2 regions of the Bariatricus sp. HCP28S3_F11 genome follow, and region 2 is predicted to be linked to the other one. Evidence: predicted binding sites of a transcription regulator. Region 2 holds the regulator's gene; the other holds the start of a gene.

Region 1 (6,257 bases), on a different contig from region 2:
GCAAAGTTCCAGTCTCTCATCCAGGATTTCCCAGAATTTATCCATATCCCCTTCGGAAGAGCATGCAACGTCTACAAGATTAATCGTCACAACTCCCTGATTAAATCTTCCATAGTATTTGTGGCTTCCATCCGGATTGCGCTGAGAATCTTCTACCGTCAGGAAAGAACGGCATCCCATACAGGTGTACACATCGCCCTGCTTCAGTTCTCGCATCTTCTTTGCGGAAATGTAATCCGGAACCATACGTTTTGCGGTACATTTTGCTGCCAGTTCTGTCAGATACCAGTACTTGGATTCTTCTGTGATATTATCCTCATCCAGCACATAGATCAGTTTCGGGAAAGCCGGAGTGATCCAGACACCCTTCTCATTTTTAACTCCCTGCATACGCTGGATCAGTACTTCTTCAATGATCATCGCAAGGTCATCTCTGGTCTGTCCTTCCGGGACCTCATCCAGATACATGAACATAGTCACAAACGGTGCCTGTCCGTTACAGGTCATCAGCGTGATCAGCTGATACTGGATCGTCTGGATTCCGCTCTTCACTTCCTCACGTAGACGACGCTCTGTCACTTTTTTGATGATTCCTTCATCCAGTGATTCACCGGATTCCATTCTCTCCTCAATCACACTCTTACGGATTTTCTGACGGCTCACATCCACAAACGGTGCCAGATGAGACAGTGTAAATGACTGTCCGCCATACTGGTTGCTGGCTACCTGTGCTACGATCTGTGTGGTGACATTACAAGCAGTAAAAAAGCTGTGCGGTTTCTCAATCATCGTTTCGCTGATCACCGTTCCGTTCTGAAGCATATCCTCCAGGTTGATCAGATCACAGTTATGTTCCTTCTGTGCAAAATAATCCATATCATGGAAATGGATGATTCCTTCTTCATGTGCACGTACAATCTCTTCCGGCAAAAGGACACGGCGAGTCAGATCCTTACTTACTTCTCCTGCCATATAATCTCTCTGCGTCGAATTAATGACCGGATTCTTATTCGAATTTTCCTGCTTCACTTCTTCATTCATGTGTTCCAGAAGAGACAGAATTCCATTATCTGTAGTATTGGACTTACGAGTCAGTTCTCTCTTATAACGATAGCGCACGTACTTCTGCGCCACCTCATACCCACGCATCTCCATAATTCCGGTCTCTACCATATCTTGTATATCTTCCACATGAACAGCATGTGTCATCTCTTCTGCCTTCTGAGCAATGGTATCTGCGATCGCCAGAATCTGATGCTGATTCATCTGATGAATCGGTGCAATCTCCTGATTAGCCTTCTCAATCGCATTCACAATCTTAGTCTGATCAAATGATACTTCTTCCCCATTCCTCTTGATAACCCTTGTTTTTACTACTGTATCCATATATTTCTCCTTACCTTTAACCCCTATCAACATCTACCAAATGTTGCGTCACTTTTGCGTTTCTCCACTATATTTGGTGGCTACGTTATCTATCATACACCAATCCATGGCAAAATAAAAGAGCAAATCGCCATATTTTTAAAATTCTTCATTTCCACATTTTTTCAGAAAATTGCAACTCTTATCTTTGAATCAAAAATAATTTCTGCCAATTATATCGGTGTCTACCAACGTACATATACAACTCAAGAACTTCGAAATGAAATACATTATTTTCTGATTATCTTAATTCAGCTTAATGACCAAGCCGATATACTAGTATAGCGAATACAGCAACAAATTGAAAACAAAACGTAATACTCCCCAACCACTACGTTCTAAAACAAAATAATTACAGATTAGCACGTAAACCTCAACTTTCACTCCCATTATTTTTTTACTTCCCGGCACTCTATTTTCAAAGATATTGATTGACAAATATTACAAACTATGGTATAAGAATACAGTATGATTTCACGCAAATCAATTCAATACATAGGGGATTGGTCAAATGGTATGACAGGAGTCTCCAAAACTCTTAGCGGGAGTTCGATTCTCTCATCCCCTGTCAGATAAAGCACTAAATATGTTGCGGTTCAGCGTATTTAGTGCTTTTTTGATACAATGATTATTTTACTTTCTCTTACAAAAAAAGATCATTCACGTACTATCTCATTCGGGTTTGCCGGAATTCCTCTATGTTCCACAGAAGTTGAAAAAACTATAAGGGTTTTAGTTCTTCCAAAGCGTTGCAATTCACCGATAAACTTATCAAGCTCCACGGTGCTTGGAAATAATACTTCCAGCACCATAGAATACTCTCCGGTTACACAGTTGCATTCAACGACATTTAAGCATTCTTTGATATATGGATAAAATACACTTTTCTCTTCCGGAGGAACCTCAAGATTAATCAAAGCTTTGATATGGTAACCCAATGCAATAGGATTTACCTGTGCCTGATACCCTGTGATATAACCTTCTTTTTCCATTTTTTCGATTCTTGCCGACACTGCAGGTACAGATAAATAAACATTTTCCGCAATCTCTTTAAGTGGAAGCTTGGCATTTTGTTGTAAGATATTTAAAATTGTGCGATCAACAGAATCTAATTCATGATTTTTCATAAGTTTTTGCCTCCAGTCGATTTTAAGTTCTGTAGTGTCTAATCCTTGTTATATCTTGGGAAAAGAAAAAAGATGTACTGCTTTTATAGCAAAGTACATCTTTGTGCAAATATTCGTTAATATTCTGTATGATAACATCCATCAATTATTCTGTCAATAAAGTATTTCCTTCATACTCTTTTTCACGAACACAATTTTTTTATCTAACAAACAAAAAAGCACTTAAATGTTACAAGTTCAACATTATCAGTGCTTTATCTGACAGGGGATGAGAGAATCGAACTCCCGCTAAGAGTTTTGGAGACTCCTGTCATACCATTTGACCAATCCCCTATATTCAATTATTTACCTCAAAAAAGGCTACTTGATATTTATATCATGAACAGACACTTTTGTCAATAATAATTTCCAAATTACCTATTTAGATTTTTATCTAAATAGATGTTGATTTTATAGTTTCTTCATGATATATTCTATTTAGAAATATTTCTAAATGCTTATACCAATTGGAGGTGATCATTTGGCGTTCGCAGATACGTTTAAAGCATTGTCTGATCCGGTCCGCCGGGAGATCCTCGTCCTGCTTAAGGACGGCAAAAAGTCCGCCGGCGAGATTGCGGAAAATTTTGATATGACCAATGCTACAATTTCCTATCACTTATCACAACTCAAAAAAGCCGGACTGGTTTTCGAGTCCCGCTACAAGAATTACATTTATTATGAAATCAATGTATCCGTATTTGAAGAAATGATGCTTTGGTTTTCACAATTTGGAGGTGTTTCTGATGAAAAAAAATAAGACTCTGATCCTTACTACACTGCTCTGTCTGCTGCCCATGATTTTCTCCGCTGCAGTTTACACCCGTCTGCCGGAACAGATGGCGATACACTGGGGACCAAATAATGAGCCGAACGGATATGCACCGCGACTTATTGGTGCTTTCGGTCTTCCACTCCTGATGGCTGTTCTCAATATTGTTGTCCATGTAGGCCTGGATCATGACCCACGAAACAACAATTCCGCTCCTGCGATCAAATTACTTGGAAAATGGTGTATTCCTGTGCTTTCTTTAATCATGGTACCGGCATCCCTCCTTATCAATATGGGGCATGAGCTTCCCATCGATAAGATTGCCATGATTATGGTCGGAATTATCTTCACTATTTGCGGCAACTACCTTCCAAAATGCCGCCAGAATTACACCATAGGAATCAAGATTCCATGGACTCTCGCCAGCGAGGAAAACTGGAATAAGACACACCATCTCGCAGGATATCTCTGGATCATCGGAGGAATTCTTATGATATTCTTCGGACTTTTCGGATTTCCGATTCTCACCGTATTGCTCCTGATTCCTCTGGCAGTGTTTCCTATGATCTTTTCTTTTGTTCTTTACAAAAAAGGCGATTAATCTGCAAGAAGAAATACAAGATGAAATCCATCTGGATATCTTACCCGGCAGATGTTATACTTGAGTCATGAAACTAAAAATAAAGGCAGGAATAAAATCATGATTATTTGCGCAAAACATCTCATTACCGGCGATGGCAAGACGGTACTGGAAGATAAAGCCGTTGCTGTTGAAAATGGAACGATCCGAAAAATCGGGCCGAAAGAAGCACTCATCGCGGAATTTCCGGAAAAAGAAGTGAAGGACTATGGCGATGCCACCCTTTTACCGGGGCTTTGCGATATGCACGTGCATCTCGGCTACTGGTTCTCACAGCCGGACAGCTTCAATTACAATGACCAACTGATCACGTTATTTGCTCTGCAGCACGCACAGGCCGCATTTGAGCGCGGTATCACCAGCGTGCGTGATATGACTTCCGCGCGGAAGCTCTGTGCAACCCTGAATCTCGCGGCAGAGAAAGGATTTATCACGATTCCAAGAATCACACATGTCGACAACGGCATGTGTATGACAGGCGGGCATGGCTGGGATGATGACATTGCCCAGGTAGACGGACCATGGGAGATCCGAAAGGAGATCCGCCGTCAGGTTCGTGACGGAGCCCAGTGGATCAAGATTCTTACCACACACCGCAGCAGCATTCCCGAGTATACCCAGGAAGAGTTAAATGCTGCCGCTGACGAATGTCACAGAAGAGGGATCAAATGTGGAATCCACGCCGGAACACAGCCGGGCATTCAGATGAGCATCGACGCCGGATTTGATACCATCGAACACGGAACCTTTTTAACCTACGAGCAGGTACAGCAGATGGCAGAGAAGGGAATCGCCTGGACTCCAACCATCATGGCCTATACTTATTTATATGAAATCACGAAAAAGAATCTGGAAGAAAATGCGGGCAAACCCGTAAATGATCCGGTCATGCAAAAAGAAATGGCAAACTGGGAATATTTTGAACCTGCCTACAAAGCTTACAGGGATAATTTCAAAAAATTCTATGATACCGGTGTCACAGTACTTGCCGGAACCGACATGGTTGTTTACGGTTCACCACTGCTGCCTCTTCCAAGGGAACTTCAGTACATGGTGGAATATGGAATCACTCCGTTACAGGCCATTCAGACTGCAACTTCGAATCCCGCCAAAGTACTCGGCTTTGAAAACCAGCGCGGCCTCATCAAAGAAGGACTTGACGCAGACCTTCTGGTCGTAAGTGGAGATGCAAGCAAAGATATCACCTGTCTGAACGATGTGAAGTTCGTCACCCTGGGCGGTAAACGTGTTTTTGAAAATGGAATCCGTTATGTAGGGACTGCCAATACATTTATGTAATTCCATTTTTACTGGTAAATAAAGAAAGAATGGCGGTGTAATTGAGGATATTTACACCGCCATTCTCCTCTCGTTTTTCTTTTCCCTTCATTTTACGGAAAAATCCCTTTCATTTTTTCCGCAAATACCAGCTTTCTCAATGCTACAATATAAGCCGCCATTCTGAAATTGCAATGACATTCTTCTGTAACATTCAAAATTTCTTGAAAAGATTTTGACATCAGTTTTTCAAGCATTTCATTTACCTGATCTCGTTCCCATGTCAGTTCCTGAATATTCTGAACCCATTCAAAATAAGAGACAATGACTCCTCCGCTGTTTGCAAAGATGTCCGGAATCAAGGTGATTCCCCGTTTTTCCAACACATCATCTGCCCCTTCTGTTGTCGGGCCATTTGCCGCCTCCACAATACAGCCACACTGCAATTTTCCAGCATTTGCTTCTGTAATCTGATTTTCCAGCGCAGCCGGTACCAAAACATCGCATTTACATGTCAGCACCTCTTCATTCGTAATATGTGTAATTCCAGCGGCATCGTAATCCTTCAGGAATCTTCCACCCTGATTCAAATAGAGTGAAATCGCATCAATGTCCAATCCCTCCTCACAGTAAAGTCCGCCTGATACATCACTGATGGCAATGACTTTTGCTTTCCTGTGATAAAATATTCTTGCTGCATTAGCACCAACATTTCCCATTCCCTGTATTGCTACAGTCGTTCCTTCCAATGTCTTTCCTTCCAGAGCAAGCAGCAATTTCGTACTGATAACGACTCCTCTTCCTGTCGCTGAATTTCTCCCTCTGGATCCTCCAAGTTCAACCGGCTTTCCGGTTACAACTCCAGGACATGGCTGTCCTTTTAACTGACTGTATGTATCCAGAATCCACGCCATAGTCTGTGAATTGGTATTCACATCCGGAGCCGGAATATCCGTATCCGCGCCAATAATTGGCG
Region 2 (6,257 bases):
CAATCCGGTTTGGAGGTGAAATGTATCTTACTGACATGAATGGTTTCCATAGTAAAGTCCTCCTGATGTAAAAATGATGAAATAATTGTATATGTGTAGTAAAATACTAGTGTACTGATAATTAATACTTATATCATAGCATGAAATCTGCAGTTTTCAAGAAAAAGCATGGAAGAATCAGGTCCGGAAGCCGGGAAACATCATATACTGGCAATAAGAAGAGTTCGGAGTGTGTGCCGTGAAAGAAAAATGTGACAAAGAAAACCGGATCCGTTTTTGCGAACTGAGAGAGAAGGAAGTAATCAACACCTGTAATGGGAGACGGCTGGGGTGTGTGACGGATATTATACTGGATAAGTGCTCCGGGACAGTGGAGGCTATCATAGTGCCGGGACCGGGGAAGGTGTGCGGGCTGTTTGGATATGATGCGGAATATATTATTCCGTTTGAATGTATCTGCAGAATCGGGCCCGATATCATTCTGGTAGAAATCTGCGAAGAGAAATTTTTAAAAACGTGTAAATAAGAAATAAAAAAAGAAGGAGAGGAATTGAAAATGGCAGCATTTTTGGAGAACATTGCCCCATTCACGGGAAACGGAAAGAAGAATGATAAGGGGCAGGATCTGGAAGAATTTCTGGAAGAATATGATCCATATAAATATAAGAACCCCTGTGTGACAACGGATGCGGTTGTATTTTCCTGGTCGGATAAGGGAGAGGAATCGAAAGGGCCGAACCTGGATTCTGTATGGAAGGTTCTGATGATCAGGAGAGGGAATCATCCGTGCATCGGATGGTGGGCTCTCCCGGGAGGGTTTATTAATCTGAGGGAGAATCTGAGAGATACGGCGAAGCGGGAATTGATGGAAGAGACCGGTGTGGACGACCTGCCCATGGAACAGATCGCGGTGTATGGAAATGCGAACCGGGATCCGAGAGCGCGTGTGATCACCTCTGCATATATGTCTGTTGTGGAGGAAACCAAAGTGACGGTGCATGCAGGAGATGACGCGGATGCGGCTCTGTGGTGCGAGATTTTCTGTGAAAGCGGCGCCTGGGAAACTGCAGAAGACGGAGGCAGGAAAAGAAGCCATTTTCTTAGATTGGAGAATAAGGCATATGAACTGGAACTTACGGCTGTGGTGGAAGAGGATTTGAAAGGGGACATTGTGCAGGAAAGAGATTTCCGTGTCAGGGAGACGAATCAGATTGCTTGTGACCATGCTGCAATCATTGTACAGGCATGGCTGATCCTGAAAAGCAGACTGTAAGTATTTCGGGGAATTTTGTTTGACAAGAAAATAGTCTACATTTATACTATTAATATTGAGGAAAAGGTCGCCACGCGGAACCATGGCGTTTTCCACGGCGTGTGGGGAGAAAAAGAGACAGGAGGCAAGAAGATGAAGTGTCCATATTGTGGTAACATTGATACCAGAGTCATTGATTCAAGACCGGCTGATGACGGAACATCGATCAGGAGAAGACGTTCCTGCGATGCCTGCAGCAAGCGTTTTACAACGTATGAGAAAGTGGAGACGATTCCACTGATCATTATTAAGAAAGACAATACCAGGGAACAATATGACCGTGCTAAGATTGAAGGCGGTGTTCTCAGGGCATGCTATAAGAGACCGGTGCCTACTTCTGAAATTCAGAAGACGATCGATACGATCGAGACCGATATTTTCAGCCGGGAAGAAAAGGAAATTCCGAGCAGTGTGATCGGAGAAATCGTGATGGGACACTTGAAAGAGCTGGATGCGGTTGCTTACGTTAGATTTGCATCGGTTTACAGAGAGTTTAAAGATGTAAATACATTTATGGCGGAACTGAAGAAAATTCTGGAATAATGTGTTCTGGAAGCGGACAAGTAAACAGACGAAGGAGTGTACACTTTGATGGAGCAAAAGAAGACAGTTGTACTTGGAGTGACGGGCGGAATCGCCGCGTATAAGACAGCGTCGCTGGCAAGTATGCTGGTTAAGAACGGGTATGATGTGCAGGTACTCATGACGAGGAATGCAACGAATTTCATCAATCCGATTGTATTTGAGACTTTGACGAAGCATAAGTGTCTGATCGATACATTTGACCGGAACTTCGAGTACAGCGTGGAGCATGTCGCACTCGCCAGTGTGGCAGATTTGGTAATGATTGCCCCGGCGACTGCGAATGTGATCGGGAAACTGGCTCACGGAATTGCAGATGATATGTTGACCACGACTGTGATGGCTTGCCGACGATGCCCGAAATTCATTGCGCCTGCGATGAATTCGGAGATGTATCTGAATCCGGTAGTGCAGGATAATCTCGCGATCCTGAAAAAATACGGATATGAAGTGATCGAGCCTGCCGAGGGACATCTTGCATGCGGAACGAGTGGAATCGGGAAAATGCCAGAACCGGAAGAACTTTATGAATATATTTATCATGAGCTGGCATGGGAAAAGGATATGATTGGGAAGAAGGTTCTTGTTACGGCAGGGCCGACGCAGGAGGCCATTGACCCGGTACGGTATATCACCAACCATTCTTCAGGAAAGATGGGATATGCGGTGGCGAAAGTCTGTGCCGCAAGAGGAGCTGATGTCACACTGGTGAGCGGACCGACTTCTATTCCAAAGCCGATGTTTGTGAACGTGCTTCCGGTCACGACGGCAAAAGAGATGTTTGAAGCAGTCAGGAGAGAATCTGAAGATGCCGATATTGTCTGCAAGGCGGCCGCGGTTGCGGATTATCGCCCGAAGTATGTGAATGATCAAAAAATGAAGAAATCCGGTGAGCAGATGGTTCTGGAACTGGAGAAAACGGATGATATTCTGAAATACCTTGGAGAACATAAAAAACCGGGACAGTTTCTGTGTGGATTTTCTATGGAAACAGAGAACATGGTTGAGAATTCCAGAGCAAAACTGGAAAAGAAAAATCTGGATATGATAGCGGCAAACAATCTCAGGGATGCCGGAGCCGGTTTTCAAGGTGACACGAACAGGATGACTCTGATTACCAGAGAAAACGAGACTGTACTGCCTCTTTTGAGTAAGGAAGAGACGGCGGCGCGGATTCTGGATATGATTCTGGATCAGATGAATTCATAAATAAAAATCATGGTAACTGTTCAGAGCCAACCTCGAAAACACTTCGTGTTTCCTCAGTGTGGCGTATCCGCCAAATAGATTTGTACAAAAAAGTGCTCACGAATGCAAGCATTCATTGCCCTTTTTTGACAAATCTGCTTGGCTCTGAACAGTTACAAATCATGTATTGTATCTCGAAATGAGAATAATAACAGGAGAAAAATATGAAGAAGAACAAAGAAAAAAAGGGTACTCGTTGGATGGTGAGCGTTGCACTGATGGCTGCAATCATAATTGTGTTGGCAAATACGCCGCTTGGCATGATTCAGCTTCCTATTATAAAGGCAACAACCGTACATATACCGGTGATTATCGGGGCGATTCTTTTCGGACCGCTTGCAGGAGCGATTCTGGGAGGTGTTTTCGGAATTTGTTCGCTGATCAGCAACACAATGGCACCGACACTGCTGTCGTTTGCGTTTTCACCGTTTCTTGCCTCGAATCTGGCAGGAGTGCTTAAAGCACTCTGGATTTCTGTCGGATGCCGTATTTTGATCGGTGTTGCGGCAGGATGGATTTGGATTCTTTTCAGAAAAATCAAATTAAACACATATGTGGCTCTTGCCATTGCGGGATTTGCTGGATCTATGGTAAATACGATCATGGTGATGGGGAGTATCTACTTCCTGTTGGCGCAGCAGTATGCTGAAGCGAAAGAAGTAGCGGTTACGGCGGTATTTGGGCTGATTATGGGAACGGTGACTGCATCGGGAATTCCGGAGGCACTTGCTGCTGCTGTCCTTGTCGCTGTCATCGGAAAGGTATTGATGCGCTTGACGGCATCTTCTCAGACACAGAGTGGAAGATAGTAAAGGGGATACACAAAAATGATTCTTGCAATAGATATTGGAAATACAAATATTGTTCTGGGATGTATTGACAACAATAAGACATATTTTATTGAGAGACTTTCTACAATCAAGACGAAGATGGAGCTGGAATATGCGATTGATATCAAGATGGTTCTGGATCTTCATGGAATTGATGCAGGGAAGCTGGAAGGCGCTATTGTCAGTTCCGTTGTGCCCCAGATAACAAATGTAGTTAAAGAAGCAACAGAAAAGATTCTCAAGAAAAAAACATTGGTCGTTGGTCCTGGAGTAAAAACAGGACTCAATATTATGATGGACAATCCGGCTCAGCTTGGAAGTGACCTCGTCGCGGATGCCGTTGCCGGAATAGACGGGTATGAGCCGCCGCTGATTATTTTCGATCTTGGAACGGCGAACACGGTCTGTGTTGTGGATTCGAATAAGAATTATATCGGGGGTATGATCTACCCCGGAATTTATACATCATTAAATGCGTTGACTGCAAATGCGTCACAGCTCAGTGGAATCAGTCTGGAAGCTCCGAAACGGATCATTGGAAAAAATACAGTGGAGTGTATGAAAAGTGGTGTGATCTATTCCAATGCCGCATGTATGGACGGTATCATTGAACGACTGGAAGAGGAACTCGGGCAGCCTGCAACGGTCATTGCAACGGGAGGACTTGCAAAGAAGATCGTTCCGCATTGCAGAAAAAAGATTATACTGGATGATGAGCTCCTTCTGAAAGGATTACTCGTTATTTATAATAAAAATTCTCAGGGAGAATTTGCGTGGAAAACTGAGGAAAAAGGGAAGAGGAGACAGTAATGAAATTTATCTCTTGGAATGTGAATGGAATCCGTGCATGCGTACAGAAGGGGTTCATGGATTTTTTTAAGGAGGCAGATGCGGATATCTTCTGCCTTCAGGAAACGAAGATGCAGGAAGGACAGCTGGAGTTGGAACTGCCAGGATATCATCAGTATTGGAATTATGCTATGCGCAAAGGGTATTCGGGGACAGCTGTTTTTACGAAAAAAGAGCCGATCAGCGTCTCTTACGGAATCGGAATTGAGAAACACGATCAGGAAGGACGTGTTATTACACTGGAATTTGAGGATTTTTATTTTATAACTGTGTACACGCCGAATTCTCAGAATGAGCTGGCGAGACTCCCCTATCGAATGGAGTGGGAGGACGCTTTTCTAACATATCTGAAGAAACTGGAAGAGAAGAAGCCGGTTGTGTTTTGCGGAGACTTGAACGTGGCGCATCAGGAGATTGATTTGAAAAATCCGAAGACAAACCGGAAAAATGCCGGCTTTACGGATGAGGAAAGAGCAAAATTTTCAGCACTTCTTGAGAATGGTTTTGTAGATACATTCCGTTATTTTTATCCGGAGGTGGAGGGAATTTATTCCTGGTGGTCCTACCGGTTTAAAGCAAGAGAGAAGAATGCAGGATGGCGTATTGATTATTTTTGTGTATCGGATTGCCTGAAAGAGCGGCTTAGGGATGCAAAGATATTGACTGATGTTTTTGGATCAGATCATTGTCCGATTGAACTGGATATGGAATAAATGATGATAAGATAAAACGGGTTGTGAACACGATTGGTGTTTCAACCCGTTTTACATATGCAGATCTTTTAGATATATCCGCCGTCCAGACCGATGATCTGGCCGGTCATGTATTCCGGTGCGTGGGCAATATCCCATGCGAGCTGAGCCACTTCTTCCGGAGAGCCAAAACGTCCGGCGGGAATTTCCTCAGCAAATGCAAGCTTTTCTTCTTCGCTTAAAAGATCATTCATGGAAGTGTCAATTGCACCGCAGGCAATGGCATTGACCTGAATGTTGCTCGGTGCGAGTTCCTTTGCAAGTGCTCGGGTCAGACCGTTTACACCTGATTTCGCGGCAGAATAGGCGGCTTCGCATGATGCACCAACGGTTCCCCACATGGAGGAAATATTGATGATACGTCCATGCTTCACTGAGATCATATGCGGAAGTGCGCCACGGCAGCAATAGAATACAGAAGAAAGGTCTGTCTGAATCATGTGATTCCATTCTTCGTTTGTCATATCAGAAAGCAATCCCATGTAAGCAATTCCGGCATTGTTGATCAGAACATCAAGACCGTCGCAGGACAGGGAGACGGCATCAAAGATTCCCTTTACATCATCGGGATTTCCGACATCTCCGGTCACGATTTCGCAGGAACCATAAGGCATCTCTTCGATTTGGGCACGTACCTGATGAAGAGCTTTCCATGATTTTCGGCAATTTAAGAAAACATGATAT

Evidence for each region. Region 2 encodes NrdR, which represses ribonucleotide reductase genes. Its sites were predicted from a motif close to CACAANATNTTGTG; they were not measured.
Region 1: nrdD (anaerobic ribonucleoside-triphosphate reductase) is a predicted target of NrdR. The motif match lies at 1,452-1,465, and genes of this name have one in related genera.

The regions. Positions count from the first base shown of each region.
Region 1 covers NZ_JBQHUC010000050.1:5,176-11,432, reverse strand. Annotated here, with positions in the region: gene nrdD (anaerobic ribonucleoside-triphosphate reductase) at 1-1,386, opposite strand, end outside; tRNA gene ACTNBR_RS15240 (tRNA-Trp) at 1,923-1,993, shown strand; gene ACTNBR_RS15235 (Lrp/AsnC family transcriptional regulator) at 2,082-2,552, opposite strand; tRNA gene ACTNBR_RS15230 (tRNA-Trp) at 2,815-2,885, opposite strand; gene ACTNBR_RS15225 (autorepressor SdpR family transcription factor) at 3,073-3,351, shown strand; gene ACTNBR_RS15220 (SdpI family protein) at 3,338-3,964, shown strand; gene ACTNBR_RS15215 (amidohydrolase family protein) at 4,064-5,302, shown strand; gene ACTNBR_RS15210 (Glu/Leu/Phe/Val family dehydrogenase) at 5,395-6,257, opposite strand, start outside.
Region 2 covers NZ_JBQHUC010000017.1:11,201-17,457, forward strand. Annotated here, with positions in the region: gene ACTNBR_RS09240 (prolyl-tRNA synthetase associated domain-containing protein) at 1-50, opposite strand, end outside; gene ACTNBR_RS09245 (PRC-barrel domain-containing protein) at 269-526, shown strand; gene ACTNBR_RS09250 (NUDIX domain-containing protein) at 557-1,273, shown strand; gene nrdR (transcriptional regulator NrdR) at 1,406-1,855, shown strand; gene coaBC (bifunctional phosphopantothenoylcysteine decarboxylase/phosphopantothenate--cysteine ligase CoaBC) at 1,904-3,103, shown strand; gene ACTNBR_RS09265 (ECF transporter S component) at 3,307-3,951, shown strand; gene ACTNBR_RS09270 (type III pantothenate kinase) at 3,970-4,782, shown strand; gene xth (exodeoxyribonuclease III) at 4,782-5,534, shown strand; gene ymfI (elongation factor P 5-aminopentanone reductase) at 5,603-6,257, opposite strand, start outside.